DNA from 3 places in the Lysinibacillus sp. G01H genome. Region 2 is predicted to be linked to each of the others. Evidence: riboswitches for the same ligand, from Rfam matches in the RefSeq annotation. Region 2 holds a riboswitch; each other region holds the start of a gene.
The links. A riboswitch is a leader RNA that binds a small molecule or an ion and turns the genes downstream of it on or off. The one in region 2 is predicted to bind S-adenosylmethionine.
Positions count from the first base shown of each region.

Region 1: linked by a shared signal. The riboswitch ahead of metK (methionine adenosyltransferase) and the one ahead of PSR12_RS02215 (MetQ/NlpA family ABC transporter substrate-binding protein) in region 2 are both predicted to bind S-adenosylmethionine.
Region 3: linked by a shared signal. The riboswitch ahead of metA (homoserine O-acetyltransferase MetA) and the one ahead of PSR12_RS02215 (MetQ/NlpA family ABC transporter substrate-binding protein) in region 2 are both predicted to bind S-adenosylmethionine.

Region 1 covers NZ_CP118397.1:3,502,567-3,510,699, reverse strand. Annotated here, with positions in the region: gene PSR12_RS17735 (aminopeptidase) at 1-353, shown strand, start outside; gene PSR12_RS17730 (NUDIX domain-containing protein) at 573-1,040, shown strand; gene PSR12_RS17725 (alpha/beta hydrolase family protein) at 1,024-1,800, shown strand; gene pckA (phosphoenolpyruvate carboxykinase (ATP)) at 1,866-3,452, opposite strand; SAM riboswitch class I at 3,842-3,960, shown strand; gene metK (methionine adenosyltransferase) at 4,219-5,415, shown strand; gene PSR12_RS17710 (gamma carbonic anhydrase) at 5,596-6,108, opposite strand; gene PSR12_RS17705 (alpha/beta hydrolase) at 6,243-7,049, shown strand; gene PSR12_RS17700 (alanine/glycine:cation symporter family protein) at 7,176-8,133, shown strand, end outside.
Region 2 covers NZ_CP118397.1:457,235-465,367, reverse strand. Annotated here, with positions in the region: gene PSR12_RS02225 (pyridoxal phosphate-dependent aminotransferase) at 1-890, shown strand, start outside; gene PSR12_RS02220 (PPC domain-containing DNA-binding protein) at 933-1,439, opposite strand; SAM riboswitch class I at 1,562-1,667, shown strand; gene PSR12_RS02215 (MetQ/NlpA family ABC transporter substrate-binding protein) at 1,756-2,586, shown strand; gene PSR12_RS02210 (methionine ABC transporter ATP-binding protein) at 2,694-3,719, shown strand; gene PSR12_RS02205 (methionine ABC transporter permease) at 3,712-4,383, shown strand; gene PSR12_RS02200 (enoyl-CoA hydratase/isomerase family protein) at 4,397-5,176, shown strand; gene PSR12_RS02195 (alpha-hydroxy acid oxidase) at 5,191-6,351, shown strand; gene PSR12_RS02190 (CaiB/BaiF CoA transferase family protein) at 6,348-7,544, shown strand; gene PSR12_RS02185 (glycine C-acetyltransferase) at 7,681-8,133, opposite strand, start outside.
Region 3 covers NZ_CP118397.1:2,409,226-2,417,358, forward strand. Annotated here, with positions in the region: gene plsY (glycerol-3-phosphate 1-O-acyltransferase PlsY) at 1-142, shown strand, start outside; gene PSR12_RS12200 (HesB/YadR/YfhF family protein) at 162-452, shown strand; gene PSR12_RS12205 (spore germination protein) at 640-2,184, shown strand; gene PSR12_RS12210 (Ger(x)C family spore germination protein) at 2,210-3,409, shown strand; gene PSR12_RS12215 (hypothetical protein) at 3,415-3,648, shown strand; gene PSR12_RS12220 (GerAB/ArcD/ProY family transporter) at 3,680-4,828, shown strand; gene metA (homoserine O-acetyltransferase MetA) at 4,869-5,804, opposite strand; SAM riboswitch class I at 5,928-6,039, opposite strand; gene PSR12_RS12230 (nucleotide excision repair endonuclease) at 6,243-6,614, shown strand; gene PSR12_RS12235 (hypothetical protein) at 6,665-7,051, opposite strand; gene PSR12_RS12240 (TrmB family transcriptional regulator) at 7,075-7,857, opposite strand; gene PSR12_RS12245 (TSUP family transporter) at 7,983-8,133, shown strand, end outside.

The DNA.
Region 1 (8,133 bases), 1.6 Mb from region 2:
CGAATGGAGAGATTTTAGTAGATGGTTCTATTGCTAATATTGGTGTCTTAAAAGAGCCATTATTATTAAAAATAAAGAATGGTCGCTTAGAAGAAGCAATCGGTCCTGATGGTCCACGACTACTGGCATTACTTGGTGAAGGCAATGGTAGAGTTATTGCTGAGTTTGGCATTGGAGCCAATAAAAGTGCTATCCTATGTGGCAATGTATTAGAGGATGAGAAAGTGTATGGGACCATCCATATCGCTTTTGGCAGTAATGCGCCATTTGGTGGAGCCAATGCGTCAGATGTTCATATTGATTGTGTTGTGAAAAGTCCTATCGTCTATTTTGACGGTCAGCAAGTAATTTAAAGAAAAGCGTGTCTTCCTATGAAGCACGCTTTTTTCATGCTTTATAAGACTGTAGCTTAGGGTTGCTTGTCATTGTAGGTTTACAATATAGTTAATAGAGATAGGAATAGGAATAGGAATAGGAATTGGAATGATGATTAAATTCTGTCCATAAAATAGAAGTAATGATGAAGAAAGTAACTTTTGTTTTGCAACAAGAAAGAACGTGAGGGTGAAGAGATGTTAACATTTACAGATTTACATGGCCTACAAGTAGATTTGAGTTTTACAAGAGGCGAATTTAAAGTAAAACCTAAACACGTCCTTGTCCTTTTAAAGTATGAAAATAAATGGTTATGTACTGTCCATAAACGACGTGGTGTAGAAGTGCCAGGGGGGAAATTAGAAGAAGGCGAAACATTAGAGGAGGCGGCGATTCGAGAAGTTTTTGAAGAGACGGGTGTTCATGTGAAAAATCTTCAATGGTTTGCAGAGTATGCAGTGTATGATGAAATCGTTTTTTGTAAAACTGTTTTCACTGCACAATTTTTAGCGCAAGAGGATATAGAATTTGATTTAGAAACGTCAGGCATGCTTTGGTTAACCGATGAAGAATTTGTTCAGCATCCTAACTTGAGTTTTCACATGAAGGATGAGGGGATGAAGAAAATGCTGGAGGAGCTGAAACATCGTGACATACAATGGTGATATTATCGAAAAACGCCCCTATCCTTCACCAAATCCAGCTATACGTTTAACGGAAATAACCTATCTTTCACAGGGCTTACGTATAAAAGGACTATTAGCAGAGCCAAAGGCAGAAGGTACATATGATGGCTTTTTATATTTAAGAGGCGGCATGCAAAGCATTGGGATGGTCAGACCCTCTCGTATTGCACAATTTGCGGCGCAGGGCTTTATCGTATTTGCCCCATATTATCGTGGGAATCGTGGGGGAGAGGGTCGTGACGAGTTTGCAGGGGCAGACCGTTACGATGCGGTCTATGCCGTAGATGTACTCAAACAATTCTGCAATGACAATATCCATGTTTTTGGTTTTTCACGAGGTGGTATTATGGCTCTGTGGACAGCCATTTTAAGAAGGGATATTACTTCTGTTGTAACATGGGCAGGTGTTTCTGATGCAACGGCCACCTATTGGGAACGTACAGATATGCGCAGGATGATGAAGCGCGTTATTGGAGGAACACCTAATCGTGTACCAGAAGCGTATGATGCAAGAACACCTCTTTTTGAGATAGAGCGAATAACAGCTCCCGTTCTTATCATTCATGGCTATCGTGATGAAAATGTGGATATTGAACATGCCAGACAATTGGCATTTTTTTTAGAAGAAGCAAATAAATCATTCGAAACTTGGTATGATCTTCACTATGCACATCAATATCCACCAGCAAAAAATCGTGAAACTGTCCGTGCTCTTTGCAAGTGGATGAAACAACAATAAAGCGTAGAGAAAACAAAAAGACAAAGGGAACGAATAATTTGTTCCCTTTGTCTTTTATATAGACGTTACTTTAATGGGCCACCAAGTGTAGTGATGGCTTCAGAAACGTTTGAGAATTTCTTGAAGTTTTCGTTGAATAAGCCTGCAAGCTCAGCAGCTTTTGCATCGTATGCAGCTTTATCTGCCCAAGCTTCACGAGGATTTAACACTTCTGAAGGTACTCCTTCAACTGCTGTTGGAATGTGTAAACCAAACACAGCATCTTGTGTTGTTTCAACATCTGCTAATTTACCATCGATTGCTGCACGGACCATTGTACGTGTGTATGAAAGTTTCATACGGCTACCTGTGCCATATTCGCCACCAGTCCAACCAGTGTTTACTAAGTATACCTGTGCACCGTGCTCGTCAATTTTTTGACCTAACATTTCTGCGTATACTGTTGCGGGAAGCGGAAGGAAAGGAGAACCGAAGCAAGTAGAGAATACTGGTTCTGGCTCAGTCACACCACGTTCAGTTCCAGCAAGTTTAGAAGTGAACCCGCTTAGGAAGTGATACATTGCTTGTTCTTTTGTTAATTTACTGATTGGAGGTAACACGCCAAATGCATCAGCTGTTAGGAAGATGATTGTTTTTGGATGACCTGCAACAGAAGGATCAACGATATTTTCGATATATTGGATTGGATAAGCTACACGTGTATTTTCTGTTAGTGAACCATCGTCATAGTCACAAATACGAGTTTCTGGATCAACAGCTACGTTTTCTAATACAGAGCCGAAGCGGATTGCATTGTAGATTTCTGGTTCTTTTTCAGCAGAAAGGTTGATTGTTTTTGCATAGCAACCACCCTCAATGTTGAACACACCATTATCAGACCAACCGTGTTCATCGTCACCGATTAGCTTACGATCAGGATCAGCTGATAACGTCGTTTTACCAGTACCAGATAGACCGAAGAATAACGCCACATCGCCAGCTTCACCAACGTTTGCTGAGCAGTGCATTGAAAGAATACCTTGTTGTGGTAATAAGTAGTTCATGATACCAAAGATAGATTTTTTCATTTCACCAGCATATTCTGTACCACCAATTAAAATAATTTTCTTTTCAAGTGATACGATGATGAATGTTTCAGAAGCAGTACCATCAACCGCAGGATCTGCTTTAAAGTTAGGAGCTGAGATGACAGTGAAGTCAGCAACATGAGAAGCTAATTCATCTGCTGTTGGACGGATAAATAATTGATGAGCAAAAAGATTGTGCCATGCGTATTCATTAATAACTTGAATGCTTAATTGTGAATCTTTGTCAGCACCTGCAAAGCCTTTGAATACGAATAACTCGTCACGTTCTTTTAAATATTTTATTACTTTTACATATAGGTTATCGAACACTTCAGAAGAAATTGGTTGGTTTACTTTACCCCAGTCAATTTGATCTTTTGTGCTTTCTTCTTCTACCGTATATTTATCTTTAGGTGAACGACCAGTGTATTTGCCAGTTTCTGCACGAACTGCGCCATCTACTGTTAACATTGCTTCACCACGAGATGTAGCTTTTTCTGCTAATTGTGGTACTGAAAGTTGAACATTAATGTTACCGCCGTTTAATAATTCCTTCAGTTCGTTTGCAATTTCTACTGAATTCATCGATTAAATACCATCCTTTTTTATAGTATTCCCTTGATTTAGAGGGATTTTTTCTTAATTTCAAAAATAGTATAACACAATTGCTTAAATAATCTATACTAATTAAGAAATTATTTTAGAGTTTTTACCACTTTTCAATAAACTGACAAAAAATAATGTTTTTCGAGGAGAATACCATCAATCCTACTGTAATTAGGCATGAAGATTGAGCCACACATATGTTACCACAAGTAGCTAGGTATGTTGTAGGGATTAATTTGCTTCTATTTACATCATCATCCAAGTATGAAAAGTTTTTGTGTAATAAGTTCTTTCCTTTCTATACAGTAATACATAAGAAAATATTTGACAACGTTCGACCTTTTCAGTAACATGAGATTGAACGGATACTCTTATCCCGAGCTGGTGGAGGGTCAGGCCCTGTGAAACCCGGCAACCTGCATGAACTATTTCACGACATGCGTTGGTGCCAACCTGATGCAAGGGAACATCCCTTGAACGATAAGAGTGAAAGGTTACGCAGTCATTATTCCTTTCCTCATGTAAAGTAACGTGAGAAAAGGATTTTTTTATTGTTAAAAATCAATGTAAAGGTAAGTATATGTAGTTCTTTCCTTATTATAATGACGGATCTTTCGAAATCCTCGTGTTAAAAGCAGCAGTAACGGCTTGAGAGTTCAATCCTTAGGAGCGGACTTGACATGGGTAATGAGTACCGTATTCATACACAACTACTTATTGTAAGAGTATTTAGGAGGAAAACCAAATGACAAACCGTCGACTGTTTACATCAGAGAGTGTAACAGAAGGACATCCAGATAAGATTTGTGACCAAATCTCGGATGCCATTTTAGATGCTATTTTAGCAGAAGATCCAAATGCACGTGTAGCGTGTGAAACAACTGTAACAACAGGATTAGTATTAGTAGCAGGAGAAATTACAACTTCTACTTATGTAGATATTAAAGGTATTGTTCGTGACACTGTAGCTGAAATTGGCTATACACGAGGTAAATATGGCTTTGATGCTGAGAACTTAGCGGTGCTTGTGGCAATTGGTGAACAATCACCTGATATTGCTCAAGGTGTTGATCAGGCATTAGAGGCACGTGAAGGCTCTATGACAGATGCAGATATTGAAGCAATTGGTGCTGGTGACCAAGGCTTAATGTTTGGCTATGCATGTAATGAAACACCAGAGCTAATGCCATTACCAATTAGCTTGGCACACAAATTAGCACGCCGTTTAACAGAAGTACGTAAATCAGGTGAACTTGCCTATTTACGTCCTGATGGTAAAACGCAAGTAACGATAGAATATGATGACAATAATGTACCGGTTCGCGTGGATACAATTGTTATTTCAACACAGCATGATGAAGAAGCAACACTTGAACAAATTCAAGCAGATTTAAAAGAATTTGTTATTGCACCAGTTGTACCAAGTGAATTATTAGATGCTAATACGAAATACTTTATCAATCCAACTGGCCGTTTTGTAATTGGTGGACCAAAAGGTGATGCTGGATTAACAGGACGTAAAATCATTGTTGATACATACGGTGGTTATGCACGTCACGGTGGTGGTGCCTTCTCAGGTAAGGATGCAACCAAGGTAGACCGTTCAGCGGCATATGCAGCACGTTATGTAGCGAAAAATATCGTAGCAGCTGGCTTAGCAGAGCGTGCTGAAGTGCAACTCGCTTATGCGATTGGCGTTGCGCAGCCTGTTTCCATTGCTGTCGATACATTTGGCACAGGTAGAGTGAAAGAAAGCGAGATCGTTGAATGGGTACGCGAGCTATTCGATTTACGCCCAGCAGGTATCATTAAAATGCTTGATCTTCGTCGTCCCATTTATAAACAAACTGCTGCATATGGACATTTTGGTCGTACAGATTTAAATGTACCATGGGAGCAAATTGATAAAGCAGACGCGTTACGAGAAAAAGCATGTTTATAAACTATTGAACTAAAGTAATGAAGTCATTAGAAAATTATTCTAATGTATTAATAAGCAAAGGAGCAATATTGCTCCTTTTGTTTTTTTATAAAAAATACCTCGCTAGGATTCGTGAACATATTCGGTACACGAAAACGCGAGGGATTTTTTCGTTGGTATTAATTTTTTTGTGTAGATTATTTATTTTTGAAGTGATTTATAATATTGACCTTTTTCTGCGTATTCTCGTACGATGCGTTCCATATCCTCTTTATCCTCAGCATTTAATTCTCGGACAACTTTTGCTGGACGACCTAAAGCTAGACTATTTGGAGGAATGACTTTACCAGGAGGTACTAGGCTTCCTGCTCCAATAAATGCACCTTCTCCAATCTCAGCTCCGTCTAAAATAATGGATCCCATACCAATTAAGGCATTTTTGCGAATTGTACAACTATGTAAAGTGACTTGGTGTCCAACTGTTACCTCATCTTCAATAATGAGCGGATATTTTGGGCTTTGGTGTAAACAGCAAAGATCTTGAATACTGACACGTTTACCGATAATCGTTGGGGAAACATCACCACGAATAACCGTATTAAACCAAATGGTTGTTTCGGCGCCAATTGTTACGTCGCCCGTAACAGTTGCATAATCAGCAATGAAAACAGATGGATCGATCTTTGGCGTTTTATCTTTAAATGGATAAATCATGAAAATCGCCTCTTTTCTTTCTATAATGTAGTATTATCGTATCAAATACGCAACATTATGGAAATATAAAATTAAAATGTGCTATTTATTTCGATATAATCAAAGTGTAATTATTTTTTAGGAGGACTATGTAAATGTGGAAATGGGAAGCTGATGGACAAGCAAAAGCTGTGATTGCTATTCTTCATGGTGCTTATGAAAATCACCGTTGGTATGCATGGCTGATAGAGAAATTAAGATTAGAAGGCTTCCACATAGTCATGGGGGATTTACCGAATCATGGGGGTAATGCAAGGTTTGCTCGAGTCCATGATGAAGACTTCAAATTGTACAATAAGTATACAAGAAACCTGATTGAGAATGCTTTTTCATATAATTTACCAACCTTTGTAATAGGACATGGACTAGGTGCAACATTAATCCTCCATACAATGCAAAAGAGACAATATGAATGTGCGGGCATTATTTTAACATCACCTTGGTTGCAACTAAAGCTATTACCAGGTAAATTAACAAATGCTTTAACAAGTCTAAGTGCGTTAACAGCGAATGTTAAATTGACACATGACATTACATTAGAGAAATTAACGCGTAGTGTTGAAGGCAGAGAAGAAATGAAAGATGAGGTACCGCTCATGTCTGTTGTTTCTGTGAAATGGTATCGAGAGCTTCAGCAGATGATGAAAAATTTAGTGATGCTGCCTAAAGGTGAAATGCCAAATATGCCTATGCTCATTATGACAGCTGAGAAGGATAAAATTACGGACACTCGCCAAACTCGAAATTGGCTTCATCAACAGGAATTCACGGAATTTCAGTTTAAAGAATGGGCAAATTGTTATCATAATTTATTCCATGAGGGAGAGCGCGAAGAAATTTTTATGTATATACGAGATTTTATTAATAATGCTCTTCGAAGAATTGGTTATATAATTAAATAGGTTTATACCCTTCCATTTACTAGGTTACTTACTTAAATATTGTTACTCAAAAATAATATTGTAATTTTCTGAAAAGTGTAATACTATAATGATCTAAAGTAAGGTATTTTAAATTGGAGGGGTAAAATGGATGTAATTGTGGAGAAGTTGAATGGTATTTTATGGGGACCATGGTTTATTTATGGTATCTTATTGATTGGGTTATTTTTCTCAATTATCACAAGGTTCCTACAGGTAAGGCACATTAAAGATATGTTTGTTTTAATGTTTAAAGGGGAGAAATCGGAAAAGGGAATATCTTCTTTCCAAGCAATGTCTATCGCATTATCAGGACGTGTAGGTACAGGTAATATTGCTGGTACTGCGACAGCAATTGGAATGGGAGGACCTGGTGCTGTCTTTTGGATGTGGGCAATCGCTTTCATTGGTGCGGCTACCGCGTATGTAGAGTCAACATTAGCTCAAATCTATAAAGAAGAGAAAGATACAGAATATCGTGGTGGACCGGCCTTTTACATAGAAAAAGGAATGGGTCAAAAATGGTTTGCAGTTATTTTTGCTGTAGCTGCTTTAATTGCAATGTTAATTTTGATGCCTGGTGTGCAGTCAAATGCCATCGCAGGTGCTGTTGAAAACGCTTTCGGTTTGGATACATGGATCACAGGACTTATAATTGTTGTGTTACTAGGTGCTATTATCATTGGTGGTATTAAATCGATTGCAAACGCTGCTCAAATAATTGTACCATTTATGGCATTAGCTTATATCATTATGGCCATTATCATTATCTTTATGAATATTTCACAAGTACCAACAGTTATCGGATTAATTTTTTCTAGTGCCTTTGGGGCTCAAGAAATTTTTGGCGGCGTTATTGGTTCAGCGATTGCTTGGGGTGTTAAACGTGGAATTTACTCCAATGAAGCTGGTCAAGGAACTGGAGCTCACCCTGCGGCAGCTGCGGAAGTATCGCATCCTGCTAAGCAAGGAATTGTTCAAGCAGCGTCTGTGTATATTGATACATTATTAATTTGTTCTGCTACGGCCTTTATGATTTTATTTACAGGTATGTATAATGTGCAAG
Region 2 (8,133 bases):
AGGTAGCGATTCTCGGTGGAACAAAAATTGGTCTAGTTGAGCTACCTTTAGCAGTGTTAAACCCTGGTGACACGATGCTCTTACCAGACCCTGGCTATCCAGATTACCTATCAGGTGTCGTACTAGGAGATGTCAATTTTGAAGTGATGCCACTTTTTGCCGAAAACGATTTCTTACCTGATTATGATGCATTACCTGATGAAGTGAAAGAAAAGGCAAAGCTTCTTTACTTAAATTACCCGAACAACCCTACAGGAGGTACAGCATCACTTGCGTTTTTTGAAGAGACTGTTCGCTTTGCGAAGGAACACAATATTATCGTATCACATGATTTTGCTTATGGGGCAATAGGATTTGACGGTAATAAACCAGTTAGCTTCCTTCAAGCAAAGGGTGCAAAAGAAGTAGGAGTTGAAATGTATACATTATCGAAAACCTATAATATGGCTGGCTGGCGTATAGGCTTCGCTGTAGGGAATGCCGAGATTATCGCTGCTATTAATCTTATTCAGGATCATCTGTTTTGTAGTCAATTCCCTGCCATTCAACAAGCCGCAGCAGTAGCACTGACAGCTTCCCAACAATGTTCGGATGAACTACGAGCTACTTATGAGCGTCGCCGCAATGTACTCATTGAAGAAGCTCGACGAATTGGCTGGCATGTTACGGCTCCAAAAGGCTCCTTCTTCGCATGGCTTCCTGTACCACTAGGCTATACAAGTGAACAGTTTGCTGATCTTTTGCTCGAAAAAGCTGATATCGCTGTAGCAGCAGGTAATGGCTTCGGTCAATATGGTGAAGGCTATGTACGCGTAGGGTTGCTAGTTAGTGAGGAGCGCTTACGTGAAGCAATCCATAGAATCGAGCAATTACAATTGTTTAATAGATAATGATGAGGGCGTATCCTGTAGCTATCCCTAGCTACAGGATCATTAATATTTTTCAATTTTCCTTGGTTGCCCTAAATCATTTTCTAATGGATAAAATTGAGCATGACCTGTTTCATCATCCCATTTTCGAATATGTTGAATACCTTGTACCTCTGCCAACACGATGTCAGCAGTAATAACAGGGTTTCCCCCTTTTATTAAATGCCCACCCGATACAACACCCCATTGATCGCTCATAGAGCCATGGAAATGTGTCTCATATCCACCATCTCGTTTACACACCACACCTGAACCTTGAATAAATTCTAATGGTCCCTCTTTTTCCATCACATCACTAAAACGAACTTGAATTTGAGCTGTTTCATCTGGCACTAAATAAACAAAGCTACTTTTTTGAAAGCTGCCAATACAGCTTACAATTGTGGCTGACTCTATATTATTCTCTTCGCAAAGCGCTTCAATCCCTTCAATGATATCTGTTCCCGTTAGAAAACGAGCACTAATAACCTTACCAAATGAACCTATACCATAATTAACTCTAACAGACATTGTTATCCCTCTTTTGCGTCGAAATATTATAATTATATAAAAAATTTAAAAATTATTTATTGACTTACTATACCCTATAAATTATATTAGTTCTATCGGAATTACAAAAAAATATTATAAATCTCTTATCAAGAGTAGCTGAGGGACTGGCCCTATGAAGCTCGGCAACCTCCTTTTTTAAAGGAAGGTGCTAAATCCTGCAAACGAACTTCGTTTGATAGATAAGAGAGGACATCTTTTCATGAGCCTCTCTTAATTTGTAAGAGAGTTTTTTTATTTTCAAAAAACCGATAAAAACAATCTTGGAGGTATTTTCATGAAAAAGAAAAATAAATTTTTAGTAGGTTTAGCAAGTCTAACATTAGTAGCAGCTTTAGCAGGCTGTGGCTCTAAAGAAGATAGTAAAAGCCAAGCTGAAGGAATTGATGAAAAGAAAATCGTTGTAGGCGTCACTTCTGGTCCACACGAACAAATTGCAGAAGTAGCCGCTAAAGTAGCAAAAGAAAACGGGCTAGAAGTAGAGCTAAAATCATTTTCTGACTATGTTTTACCTAATACATCCTTAGCTGAAGGTGATCTTGATGCGAACAGCTATCAACACGAGCCTTTCCTGGATACATTTAATAAAGATCATGATACAGATTTAGTACCAGTGGGCAAAACGATTTTAAATCCAATGGGTATCTACTCTGAAAAATATAAATCCTTTGATGACATTCCTGACGGTGCAACGTTTGGCTTACCAAATGACCCAACGAATGGAGCGCGTGCCCTCTTTGTTTTACAGGAAGCTGGCTATATTCAGTTAAAAGATGGCGCAGACTTAACAGCCTCGATTCGTGATGTAGAAGAAAACAAAAAGAATTTAAAATTCATTGAATTAGAGGCAGCTCAAATTCCTAAACAACTTAGTGAAGTAGACGTAGCAGCTATTAATACAAACTTTGCATTAGAAGCTGGTATTAACCCTAAAGATGACTCTATTTTATTGGAATCTACTGATTCTCCATACGTGAACTATATTGTTGTACGTGCTGAAAATGAAAATGATCCAACAATTAAAAAGTTCGTTGAGGCTTACCAATCTGATGAAGTACGTCAATTCATCGAAGAAGAATTCAAAGGTTCAGTAATCCCTAGTTGGTAATACATTCAGGAAGCTTCTATAAAGCCGAAGAATCTGTCGAAATTCCTCTATAGGAAAACGAGCAGATTCTTGCTTTTTAGAAGGTGGAGAAAGGAGCAAACAGTCGCATGATTCAATTACAAAATATCTCAAAAGAATTCAAGTCTAAAAAAGGCATCATAAAAGCTGTGGATGGCATTAATCTTCATGTAAAAAAGGGACAAATTCATGGTGTAATCGGCTATAGTGGTGCTGGTAAAAGTACACTCATTCGTTGCGTTAATCTACTCGAACGTCCTACAGCAGGAAAAGTAGTGATAGACAATGTAGATATTACGACCCTTTCTCTTCAAGAATTACGTCAAACACGCCAAAAAATCGGGATGATCTTCCAGCACTTTAATCTATTAAAAACAGCAACAGTTTACAATAATATTGCAGTTCCCTTAAAGCTTCTAGGCTATAAAGAGGCGGAAGTAAAAAACCGAGTAGCTAAGTATGCTGAAATTGTCGGTTTAACAGATAAACTTGATAGTTACCCAAATCAACTTTCAGGTGGTCAAAAACAGCGTGTGGCTATTGCACGTGCCCTAGCACAGGAACCAGAGATTTTACTTAGCGACGAAGCAACAAGTGCACTTGATCCTGAGACAACGGAAGCCATTCTTGAATTGTTGTTAAAAATTAATCGTGAATTAGGCATTACGATTCTGCTCATCACACATGAAATGAATGTAATTCAAAAAATTTGTGATGAGGTTTCTGTTCTAGAATCAGGGAAAGTTGTGGAATTTGGCACAGCGATTGAACTTTTTGCGAAACCGAAGCACCCTACAACGCGAAAGTTTTTAAATACAATTTCACAACGTAATTTATCCCCCTCTCTTATTGAGCAATTAAATGTTTCAGGAAGTGTAATCCGTTTAACATTCCTTGGTGAAAGTACTGGTAAGCCATTATTAGCAGAAGTCACTAAGGTATACGATGTGCAACCAAATATTTTAACAGCAAATATTATTGAATTAAAAAACGGTATTGTCGGCAATATTGTGGTGCATTTACATGGCGAAACGCAGATTGTCCAAAAGGCGTTAACTTATTTTTCAGAAAATGGCGTGGCAGTGGAAGAATTAGGAGGTGCGTTCAATGAGTAGTATCCAAAGTTTCTTTACAGATTGGTCAGATGTTATTGGCAAAGCAATTATCGAAACATTTCAAATGGTCGGAATTTCATTGTTATTCTCCATTCTGATTGGTATTCCATTAGGGCTATTAATTGTTTTAACACGACCAGGACAATCCTTTGAAAATAAATTTTTCTATCAGTTTTTTAATCTATTTATCAATATTGTTCGCTCTGTTCCATTTATCATTTTATTATTCTTCATCTTACCTTTTACCAAGTTAATTGTAGGTACAACAATTGGTGTTAAAGGTGTAATCGTTCCGCTAGTTGTTTACACAGCTCCTTATATTGCACGACTGATGGAATCTGCGCTTTTAGAAGTGGATTCAGGAGTAGTAGAAGCCTACACAGCCATGGGTATTAAACGTCGCCATATCATTTGGCATGTCCTATTACGTGAAGCTCGACCATCTATTATATTAGGCTTAACGATTGCCACAATAGGATTAATTGGTGCAACAGCAATGGCAGGAATGGTTGGTGCTGGCGGTTTAGGTGACCTTGCCTATCGTTATGGTCATTTACGCTATGAGGTTGATGTGATGTATGCAACTGTCTTTATCTTAATCATCCTTGTGCAGAGCATTCAATCCATCGGTAACCGCTTCGCCGCGAAGTTGAAAAAAGACTAATAGGAGAATGAAGATGACAAACGAAATTTATGTAGAGAAAAATGGCTATATTGCAACGTTAGTATTAAATCGCCCGGAAAAACGGAATTCTTTATCAAGGGCAATGTTTCAAGCCATAGTAGACCAACTAGAGCTGCTCAGTGTAGATTCTTCCATCAAACTTTTAATTGTTCGCGGTGTCAATGAAGTAGCCTTTTCTTCCGGTGCAGATATTACCGAGTTTTTAGATGTTCGTTATGCTACAGACAATGCCAAAGCCTATAATGAATTGGCTCTAAAGGCGATCGATGCTCTCTATAAATTTCCACACCCGACAATTGCTATGATTCAGGGCTTAGCAATTGGTGGTGGATTAGAGTTAGCAAACGCTTGTGATTTTAGAATAGCAACACCTAAGAGTAAGCTAGGCATCACCGCTGCAAACATAGGTATTGTCTATAATTTAGAAAGCACAAAACGTCTCATCAATATTGTTGGTGTCGCTAAGGCAAAGGAAATTTTGTACACAGCTACTATTTTTACAGCTGAAGAAGGAAAAAATATTGGTTTAATCACGGCCCTCCACGAACCGGAGGATATTGATGAGGCGACATTGCAATTCGCTGAACATTTATTAAGTAAATCATCCATTGCAAACACTGGCATCAAAAAAGTTATCCAGGCAATTGTTGATGGTGAAAATGAAGAAAACGATGCGTTGGCACAGTTAGTTTTGGATTCATTTAGTTCAGACGATTATAACGAAGGTATTCAAGCCTTTTTAAATAAAAGAAAGCCTATTTTCAATAAATAAGTGAGGTAGTAACGATGACAAACATAACTGATGGCGATCTACTCTTAAAAAATATAACTGCACAAGCCCCCTTCCCCATTTGCTTTGCAGATTTAGAAAAGGCCGTAGCGGAAAAAATCGAAGCTGGACCTTATGGCTATATCCGTTCAGGTGCTGGCGGTGAACAAACACTGCGCAATAATCGAGCAGCTTTTGAGAAGTATTCCATTGTTCCCCGTTTTTTAAATGATGTGTCAAACGTTGATACATCCGTTCATTTGTTTGGTAAAACATATCCAACTCCTTTGCTTTTTGCTCCTGTGGGCATGAACGGAATGGTTCACGATGAAGGTGAGCTTGCCGTTGCACGTGCTGCCCAGTTTTTAAATATCCCTTATATACAAAGCACTGTTTCCACTTTTGCTCTTGAAGAAGTTGCTCAAGCTGCGCCTTCTGCAACAAAATGGTTTCAATTATATTGGTCTACTAATGAAGAAATTGCTTTTAGTATGGCTGCACGTGCGGAGGAAGCTGGATTTGAAGCGATCGTTTTAACTGTCGACACTGTAATGCTTGGCTGGCGTGAAGAAGATGTACGCAATCAGTTTTCACCATTGAAGCTAGGCTATGCAAGAGGAAATTATATGAATGATCCCGTTTTTACAGCCTCTTTACCTGATGATTCATTCGAGTCCTATGTACAAGGTGTCTTGCAAAATATCTTCCACCCAACACTTAATTGGGAGCATGTTCGAGAGTTAAAAAAACGTACAAACCTTCCTATATTATTGAAGGGAATTTTACATCCTGAAGATGCAAAGCTAGCTATCGACAATGGTATTAATGGCATTATTGTATCAAACCATGGTGGCCGTCAATTAGATGGCGTGATTGGTTCACTTGATGCCCTTCCCGCTATTGCGAAAATTGTGAATGGACAAATTCCTATTATATTAGATAGTGGTGTATATCGTGGCATGGATGCCTTAAAAGCACTTTCTTTAGGAGCGGATGCTGTTGCAATAGGACGTCCTTTCGTCTATGGACTAGCCCTTGAAGGACAACAAGGCGTCGAAAAGGTGATGACCAATCTTTATGATGAATTAAAGGTTTCTATCGCATTAGCCGGTGCCACCTCTGTCAAAGGATTACGCAACATCACATTAGTCAAACAGGATGGGACTGAGGGTAAATGAAACAAGCATTACAAGGATTAAAGGTTGTCGATTTATCACAAGTCTTAGCTGGTCCCTATTGCACCATGGTATTAGCAGATATGGGTGCAGAAGTTATCAAAATTGAAAAATACCCAAATGGAGACGATACCCGTACAATGGGTCCATTCGTTAATGAAGAAAGTCATATGTATATGATGGTTAATCGTAATAAAAAAGGTGTCTGCATCAATTTAAAAACTACTGAGGGACTGGCTTTATTTAAAGAATTGATTCAATCTGTTGATGTACTTGTGGAAAATTATCGACCAGGTGTCACGAAAAAGCTTGGTATCGATTATGATACATTAAAAGCCATCAATCCAGGCCTAATTTACTGCTCTATTTCTGGTTATGGTCAAACAGGTCCATATAGTCAAAAGGGTGGCTATGATATTATGGCTCAGGGTCTGAGTGGCTTAATGCATATGACAGGTGAAGCAGATGGCCGACCTGTAAAAGTTGGCTTTGCGGTGAATGATATTGCTGCTGCACAAACAGCCTTACAATCCATTTTAATGGCCTATATTTATAAGCTTCGTAGTGGCGAAGGTCAATATATTGATGTGTCCTTAGTGGAGTCAGGTCTTGCGTGGACTGTTTGGGAGGCCGCTGCTTACTTCGGAAAGGGTGAGTTACCTGAGCGAACTGGAACCGCCCATCGTGTGTCAGCGCCCTATCAAGGTTTCAAAACACAGGATGACTATATTCTAGTAGGTGCTGGCAATCAAAAGCTATGGGAGATTTTTGCCGTAAAAGTTGTCAATCGACCTGATTGGTTAGACAATCCTCTCTTTGCTACCAACTATTCACGTGCCCAACATGTGAGGGAGCTGGAAGCAGAAATTGAAAGCGAGCTAATCAAGCATAAGGCTTTCTACTGGCTCGAACTATTGGATAAGCACGGTGTACCATCTAGTCCAATCTATTCCTATGACCAAACATTAAATGACCCTCATATACTAGAGCGTGACATGGTACTGTCCTATGAGCACCCGATTGCTGGACCGATGAGAACATTGGGCTTCCCAGCTAAGTTTTCACAAACGCCTGGACAGCTAACAAGTGCAGCACCTACATTAGGACAACATAATGAAGAAATTTTACAGGCATTAAATATTTCTGATCAAGCTATTCAACAGCTCAAGGCAGGAAAAATAATTGGGTCAAAATAAAGAAATTGTCTATTTTTAGATAAGATCGCTATCAGTTAGATTTAAGCTTCTATCGGTCACTTTTTTGGTTCTATCCTTCACTTTTTCTTTTCTATCATGCAAAAAAGGCTTCCCCATCCATGAGGAAGCCTTTTTCTTATTGAATAACGCCTAATTCACGACCAACCTTCTCGTAAGTCGCAATTGCATCATCAAGCATTTCTTTTGTATGTGCCGCTGTTGGCATATTCCGAACGCGACCTGTACCTTTTGGAACTGTTGGGAAGACAATCGATTTTGCATAAACGCCTTCTTCAAATAAACGTTTTGAAAATTCCTGTGTTAACTTTTCATCCCCAATGATGCATGGTGTAATTGGTGTTTCAGACGCACCAATATTAAAGCCAAGCTTCTCAAGCCCCGCTTTTAAATAATTACCATTATCCCACAGCTTATCGTGTAGCTCTGTTGAATCAATCAGCATTTGCACGGCTGCTGTAATAGCGGCTACATCACCTGGTGGTAATGCTGTTGAAAATAGGAATGGGCGTGAGCGAACTTTTAGCCAATCAATTAAATTTTTCTTACCTGCTACATAGCCACCTACTAC
Region 3 (8,133 bases), 2.0 Mb from region 2:
TGCAATCGTTTATTATTTTATAACAGGTGACTTTGCATTAGGCATCTTGGTAGCCTTTTTATTTACCTTTATTATTTATCGTCACCGTGCCAATATTGCTCGTATTAAAAACGGCACCGAACCAAAGGTAAAATGGCTGTAGGAAGAGAGGAGCATTTGAAATGAATATTGCATTGACAGATGAAGCCCTACAATGGTTCAAACATGAAATGGAAGTTGAACCTGGTGATACAATCCGTTTTTATGCACGTTATGGTGGCTCAAGCCCGTTTCATGAAGGCTTTTCACTAGGCATGACACGTGAGGAACCTATTGCCATAGGTGTGCAGACAGAAATTGATGGTGTTATCTATTATATTGATGAGAAAGATCTTTGGTTCTTTAACGATCACAATTTACATGTTGATGTTGATACAAGTAAAGATGAATTACAATACGACTATCGTACATAAAGCAGTCTGTCCTTTCAATAGATGAAAGGACAGACTGTTTTTTATTTATTCCAAAACAAGACACACAAAAGTCGCAAGGGATGTGATATTGCCACAAATAGCTAGATTTTTCATATCTCTTTCGTTTATCTCTCAAAAAAATTGTCCATTCTAAAGGTAATGAACGACCAATTGAGGAGGAAAACACATGTCCATGTCTAACCATAACGAGACCTCCCCATCCCATACAACGAACGATTTATTGTATACTTCCCTATCTAAAAATATAAAAATCATTCAACAGTCACTAGGGCATAGTAATGATATTATCATACGGGAAATTGCGATTGGAGAGACTGCCCCCCATAGTCTCGCCATAATTTCCATTGATGGCTTATCGGATAAAACGACTATTTCTGATTCTGTTATCGATAAACTGATGGCAAATATTGAAGAAGAACAAGATATTGAAATAACAACAATTAACCAATATGTTCGGAATTCCTATTTAACAGTAGGCGATGTCACGAATATCGAGCATTTCACAACACTCTACAATGCTATTCTCAATGGTGAAACGGTTATTTTATTAGATGGCTTTGCTGAGGGGATTGTGACAAGTACAAGAAGTGCCAAGGATCGAGCTGTCACAGAGCCATCGACGGAATCCGTTATTCGCGGACCGAGGGAATCCTTTACGGAAACCTTGCGTACGAATACAGCGCTCATTCGTCGCAAAATAAAAAGTCCGAATCTCTGGATTAAGTCCCGTGTAATTGGAGATGTGACACAAACAGATGTAGCGGTGATGTATATAAATGGCATCGCCAGTGACAAAATCGTCGCAGAGGTATTGGCTCGATTAGATCGTATCAATATTGATGGCATTTTGGAAAGTGGCTATATTGAGGATTTTATTCAAGACTCAAAAAACTCTATGTTTCCAACCGTCTATAACTCCGAACGTCCTGATGTCATCGCAGGTGAATTATTAGATGGCAAAGTGGCGATTCTAGTTGATGGCACACCTTTTGTCTTAGTCGTACCAGCGCTATTTACATCCTTTTTACAATCAGCAGAAGATTATTATCAGCATTGGATGATTAGCTCACTTGTACGTATATTGCGTTTCTTTGGTATCAGTCTAGCATTAGTAGCACCATCCTTGTATGTAGCGATTACTACCTTCCACCAAGAAATGCTACCAACACCCATGTTAATTAGCATCGCTTCACAAAGGGAGGGCGTACCCTTTCCTGCAGTGGTAGAAGCGCTTATTATGGAGGTTGCCTTTGAGGTCTTAAGGGAAGCTGGACTTCGTATGCCTCGAACAATCGGTCCTGCGGTATCCATTGTAGGTACTTTAGTTATTGGTCAGGCAGCAGTTGATGCAGGGGTCGTTTCCGCTGTAATGGTAATCATCGTAGCCCTAACAGCGATTTGCAGCTTCCTATTCCCTGCCTATGGCTTATCGAATACGATTCGGGTACTACGTTTCCCATTAATGATTTTAGCTGCTATGTTTGGTTTATTCGGTGTAATGTTTGGCATTATGCTAATTATTCTTCATCTATGTAGCATTCGTTCATTTGGTGTACCTTATTTAAGTCCATTCGCACCCTTGGTACTACAGGATCAGAAGGATGCATTTGTGCTGTTCCCGCGTAGAAAATTACTTACACGACCTCGTTTAGTCAATCAAAAAAATATTGTTAGAGGACATAACTATATCAATGTAAAAGGCAGGAAATAACTTCAGGATAAATGAGGAATAGAATATGGCAAAATTAAACTGGATTTGCTTACTATGTATCCTCACTTTACTGTTAAGTGGTTGCTGGAGTAAGCGAGAATTAAATGAATTAGCCATTGTCGTAGCACTAGGCATTGACAAAATAGATGAGGAATATGAAATTACAGTTCAAATTGTCGATCCTAGTGAAGTCTCAGTGCGACAAGCTTCCACTCAACGCTCACCTGTCGTTAGCTATCATTCGAGAGGCGAAACCATCTTTGAGGCGATTCGAAAAATGACGACCATCGCTGCTCGAAAGCCCTATTTTGCCCACCTTCAAGTGGTTGTTTTAGGGGAAGATCTTGCTAAAGAAGGCATGAGTGATGCACTTGATTTAATTGTAAGGGACCATGAATTTCGTAAGGATTTCGACGTCATTATGTCTCACGAAGCAACAGCGAAGGAAGTATTAAATGTACTAACACCCATCGAAAAAGTTCCTGCTAATAAAATGTTAAATTCCCTGGATGTCTCTGAAAAGGCTTGGGGCTCCACAATAGCTGTTAATATTGATGAATTAGTCAATACGTTAAGCAATAAGCAGAAAGGGGCATTAATTTCTGCTATTGAAATTCATGGCGATAAGAAATTAGGGGTAGATCAAACAAATGTGCAACGTGTTAAAGCACCTGTGCTATTAGGTTATACAGGTTTAGCAGTCTTTAAAGGAGATAAATATATAGGGCTACTGACTGAAAGTGAAAGCAAAAGTGTTAGTTTTCTTAATGACAAAATTCAAAGTACGATAGAAATCATTGCCTGTCCTAATAAAGGGACCTTGTCTACTGAAATTACCCAATCCACTACAAAGGTGAAAGGGTCATTTAAAAACGGGAAACCGAAAATCGATGTTCATATTAATGTAGAGCAGAATGTTGGAGAGGTCGAATGTGATATCGATCTTACCAAAAATAAATCGATTGATTACGTTAACAAAAAAACAGCCCAGGGAATTGATGAACGCATAGAAAAAACAGTAGAGAAAATTCAACAGCAATATGAAGTAGATGTTTTTGGATTTGGGGATGCCCTACATCGGGCAGATCCTAAGCAGTGGAAAAAAATCAAGGATGATTGGACTTCCATTTTTCCAGATTTAGCAGTGGTAGTTCATGTAAAGGTAACTACCCAAGGTTCAGGTACGATGCAAAATTCATTATTAAACAAGCCAAAGGAGGAATAAATGCAATGGTACTAGCCGTAGCTATCTTGATCATCGCGATAATCATTGCGCTTATTTTTATTCCAAAGCTAAAAAAGCAACAGGATAGAAAAGCCATGATTGTATTCTCCTTTTTGCTTCTTATTGGAACGGCTTTAAATATGGGGATTGCCCTGAAAATCCATATTCCTAGCCCATTAGATTTGATTACCTTTATCTTCACACCAATTAGGGATTACATTGTGTCATTCACAAAATAGAAAGATGGACTGAGAAACGGAGGGTAGCTTGATGGAAAAAGAGATAATTAGTTCAAGACAGTTTACAATCGTTACCTTCCTCTATTCTATCGGTACAGCGATTTTAATTATCCCTTCGAGTATTACTGGTGCCGCTAAGCAAGATGCTTGGATAGCAGCAAGCATTGGTGTTCTCCTTAGTTTACTGGTACTAAAATTATTTTTAACACTGGCCAATCAAACACCATCTCTAAACTTTATCGAGGCTAATGAAAAAATTCTTGGGCGTTTTTTTGGGAAAATCACAGCAATTTGTTTCCTGATTATGACCTTTCTTTCGGCTGGAGAATTACTCTATTTTATAGGTATTTTCATGAAAACGGAAGTAATGCCAGAGACACCGACATTAGCATTTGCCCTACTGTTCAGTATCATTATTATGTATGCCGCTTATTTAGGAATTGAGACCTTTGCCCGTTCGGCAGAAATCCTCTTCCCATTGTTTATCTTTATTTTTATTTTTTTCGTCCTTAGTATTACCCCTCAAATTACATTTGAGAATATTCAGCCTCTACTAGAAGCAACCAAAACATCTATGTTTTATAGTATTGCACGCTTTATGAGTATCTTTTCCTTTCCATTACTTGTATTAATGATGCTCTATCCTACTGGTGTCAATGTACAGCCGTCTGCACAGAAAGGGCTATATATTGGGGCAATCTTTGGTGGAATCGTCTTAGTTACGTTGATTGTCCTATCGATTCTTGTATTAGGTCCTGAAAACACAGCATCAAGGACTTTTCCTAGCTATGCCTTAGCACAAAGAATATCTATAGGAAATTTTTTACAGCGTATAGAGATCATTATGGCATTTATGTGGATTTCGTCTATTTATATTCGTACATTTATGTATTTCTATACGACCGTTGTTGGCCTCGCACAAATTTTAAAGATCAAGGATCATCGCCCACTCATTATACCGATGGGGATAATTGTTATTGGACTTTCTCAAATTGTTCATCCAGATATTGTGCATTCTACTAATTATAATAATGAAATTTGGCCAATCTTTTCCTTTATTTTCACCATTTTATTACCCATACTATTGCTGATTGTGGTAGTTATTCGAAATCGTAAATCCAAAGCTCAAAAAAACGAAACACCTCAGCAGGAAACAGAAAATGACAATCAAAAAGTCTAATTTCTTTTAAAGCTAGAAAAGAAATTAGACTTTTTATTAATTAAATATGATATTCGATTTCATCTACAAAATCCCATTCATATGGTGTTTCTTGGTAAACATAGTAGTTCAACCAGTTAGAGAATAATAGATGCGTATGGGCACGCCATGTATTCATCGGCACTTGTGTCGGATCGTCATTCGGGAAGTAGTTTACAGGAACAGCGATATCTATGCCCTTCGCCACATCGCGACTGTATTCATCGGCTAGCGTTGTCGCATCATACTCTAGATGCCCCGTAATCATAATATTTTTATTATCTTTTGATTGTACAATAAATACCCCTGCATCCTCTGAATAGGATAATAATCGTAGATCTGGATGATTGCGAACCTCGTCAATCGAAACAGATGTATAGCGTGAGTGGGGCGCAGTAAATAAATCACTAAAGCCACGTACCAAATCTACAGTTAAATCTGTAATCACATGGGAATAGACACCTGAGCATTTAGCAGAAAGCTCGACCTTCCCAATGCCATAATGATGATACAATGCAGCCTGTGCCCCCCAACATATATGTAGCACAGATGTCACATTCTTTTTAGACCAATCCATAATTTCTGAAATTTCCTGCCAATAGTTGACCTCTTCAAAAGCCATTTTTTCTACTGGCGCACCAGTTATAATCATACCATCATAGCGGCGGTGTCGAATCTGATTGAACGTTGTGTAAAAAAGCTGCAAATGGGATTTACTCACATTTTTAGACTCGTGTGTGGCTGTATTCAAAAAGGTAATATTCACCTGTAATGGTGTATTCCCCAATAAACGTAATAATTGGAGCTCTGTTTTTTCTTTTTCAGGCATTAAATTTAATATTAATATATTTAATGGACGGATTTGCTGTGTTTTCGCACGATCTTCTTCCATGACGAAGATTTTTTCCTCACGTAAATGTTCTCCAGCTGGTAAATTTTTCGGAATATTAATTGGCATCTTGCTTTCCCCTCTCTATAATCACTCTCTTTTAGCAAACCTTGCTTGCATAGGATGCAACGAAATTAAAAAATCCTCCTCATTCCATACGAGATAGAATGAGAAGGATTTTTTTCACGTCCACTCTTATCTCTCAAAGGAAAAAATCCTTTGCTGGAATTAGCACCTTTCTAACAATTGTTAGAGGTTGCTGAAGCGTCATCGGGCCAAATCCCTCAGCTTCTCTTGATAAGATTATTTAATTATCTTGAATTGTAACACGAACTAGTTAGAATATCAATAATTCATAGAATATTTTGTGATTCATGTGCATGTTCCTTGCTCAATTGATGTACACTAAGCTTGCTATATGTGGTGTTTCTGCATTTAAAATTTATGGTAAACATGCCGTAATTATGTTACCATATACTTTTAGTAAGAGAGAGGAACGTGAATAGTTTGATTAAAATTGAATTTCCAAAACCAGATCTAGTAATCCGTCAACGTGAACAAGATTTAAAACCAGGTGATGTGCCAATCACACCTTACTTCGGTTTTATTGACTTCCATAAAATCACACGTGATAAAGGCGGCATTTTCTTATTCTATAATGACAAGAATGAGCTATTATTTGTTGGGAAAGCACGTAAAATTCGTCAACGTATTAAAAAACATTTCGAGGATAATGTATCTCCGATGAAAAACCATCGTGATGAAGTGTTCAAAATTGAAGTCTATGAAGTAGAAGATCCAATGGAACGTGAAATTTACGAAACATACGCGATTAATACTTTCCGCTCTAAATATAACGTAGACAAAGTCTTTTATTAGACATCTCATAAAGAAACCGAAATCTCATCTAAAGACTTCGGTTTCTTTTATCACATAATGGTCATACGATCAATGGGCGTACTCTGACCGTTTATTCGCAAATCAATGGTATCAAGCTCAGGATTCTTGACGGTGATTTGAAAAACATAGGGCTGAGCCTCTTTCCTTTGCTCGCTGCCTTCTTCTAACTGGATGATAAGCCTATTTCCCTCAGCTGTAATACTTGCCAATACATTCCCTTTTGAATAATAAACAAGATAATATGGAGCATCATTTTCATGTAATAGTTGTATTCTGTCATTAGAAACAATATTTTTTTGGACATTATCTGGGACAACCGTTAGCTCATGAATCGTTGGTGGATTGGTTGGTGGTGTAGCATTACAGGCTCCTAGCATGAGTAAGCTCATTAAACCTAGCAACACGAATTTTTTCAAGTTACTCCCCTTCCCTTATAAGACTATTCTAAGAAAAAAGCTTTCCGCTCCTTAGCAATCCAGTCTTCTAACTCCTGATCATCCCGTTTTACTAACCGATTAATGAGTACATCATGCCATATATAATCCTCTAACAAATAAATGTGAACGGAATCATTGGTGATAAAGGCCGTCTCTTGGGTAGATGGAGAATGACCATAAATCATTTCCTGACCATCTACCGATAAGATAAACCAATGCGGTGTCGACGCTTTTTTTGTATAATGTGTGGCTCTATGCTGGTCAATTGAGGCTAGATGCTCTCCTACATATAACGTAATGCCATGAACAGGAACATGCAGCGCCACCTCTTGCAAATCTTCACGTAAGACCTCATACATATCTTCCCACATCGACAGCATCACTTTTTTCTTCGCCTTCTTTAGAAGTGACTGACAATAATTGATAATAGATTCCCTGCCCTTCAGCATGACCACTTTAGGCTCAGCTTCCTGCACTTTTTCCTCTAATTTCTCTAGCTTCCCGCTTATAGACGTAAAATTCGACTCCCAGCGCTGTTGCATTTGCTGTAAGAACACAGACACAGGCATTGCCGAATAGGTCGTTTGTTCTGCGGTCTCTTCTTTTAACACGATGCCCTTTTCTACAAGGATATTTAAAATATCATACACTCTTGCACGTGGTATGCCAGAATTTTTACTAACCTGATAGGCACTGACATGACTTTGCTGAACAAGTGCCGTATAGGCCTTCGCTTCATATTCTGTAAAACCCATTTCTTTCAGCTGGGTGATTAATTCCTCCATGTAATCCCTCCATTATCTTTATTATAGGCTACCTTTGTGAAGATTTGCCAATGAAAAAATGGGGTTTACAGCGTAAATAAAATTAGTTACTATTTCAGTAGTAACTAATTCTAAAGAGGTGTCATATGTTGTTTGAAATCGATGTACATATTCTCATACTATTAATTTCATTTGGATTTCTGGCGGCTTTTGTTGACTCAGTAGTGGGAGGGGGCGGTTTAATTTCACTACCAGCCTTACTATTTGTAGGGCTTAATCCAGCCGCTGCTGTTGCCA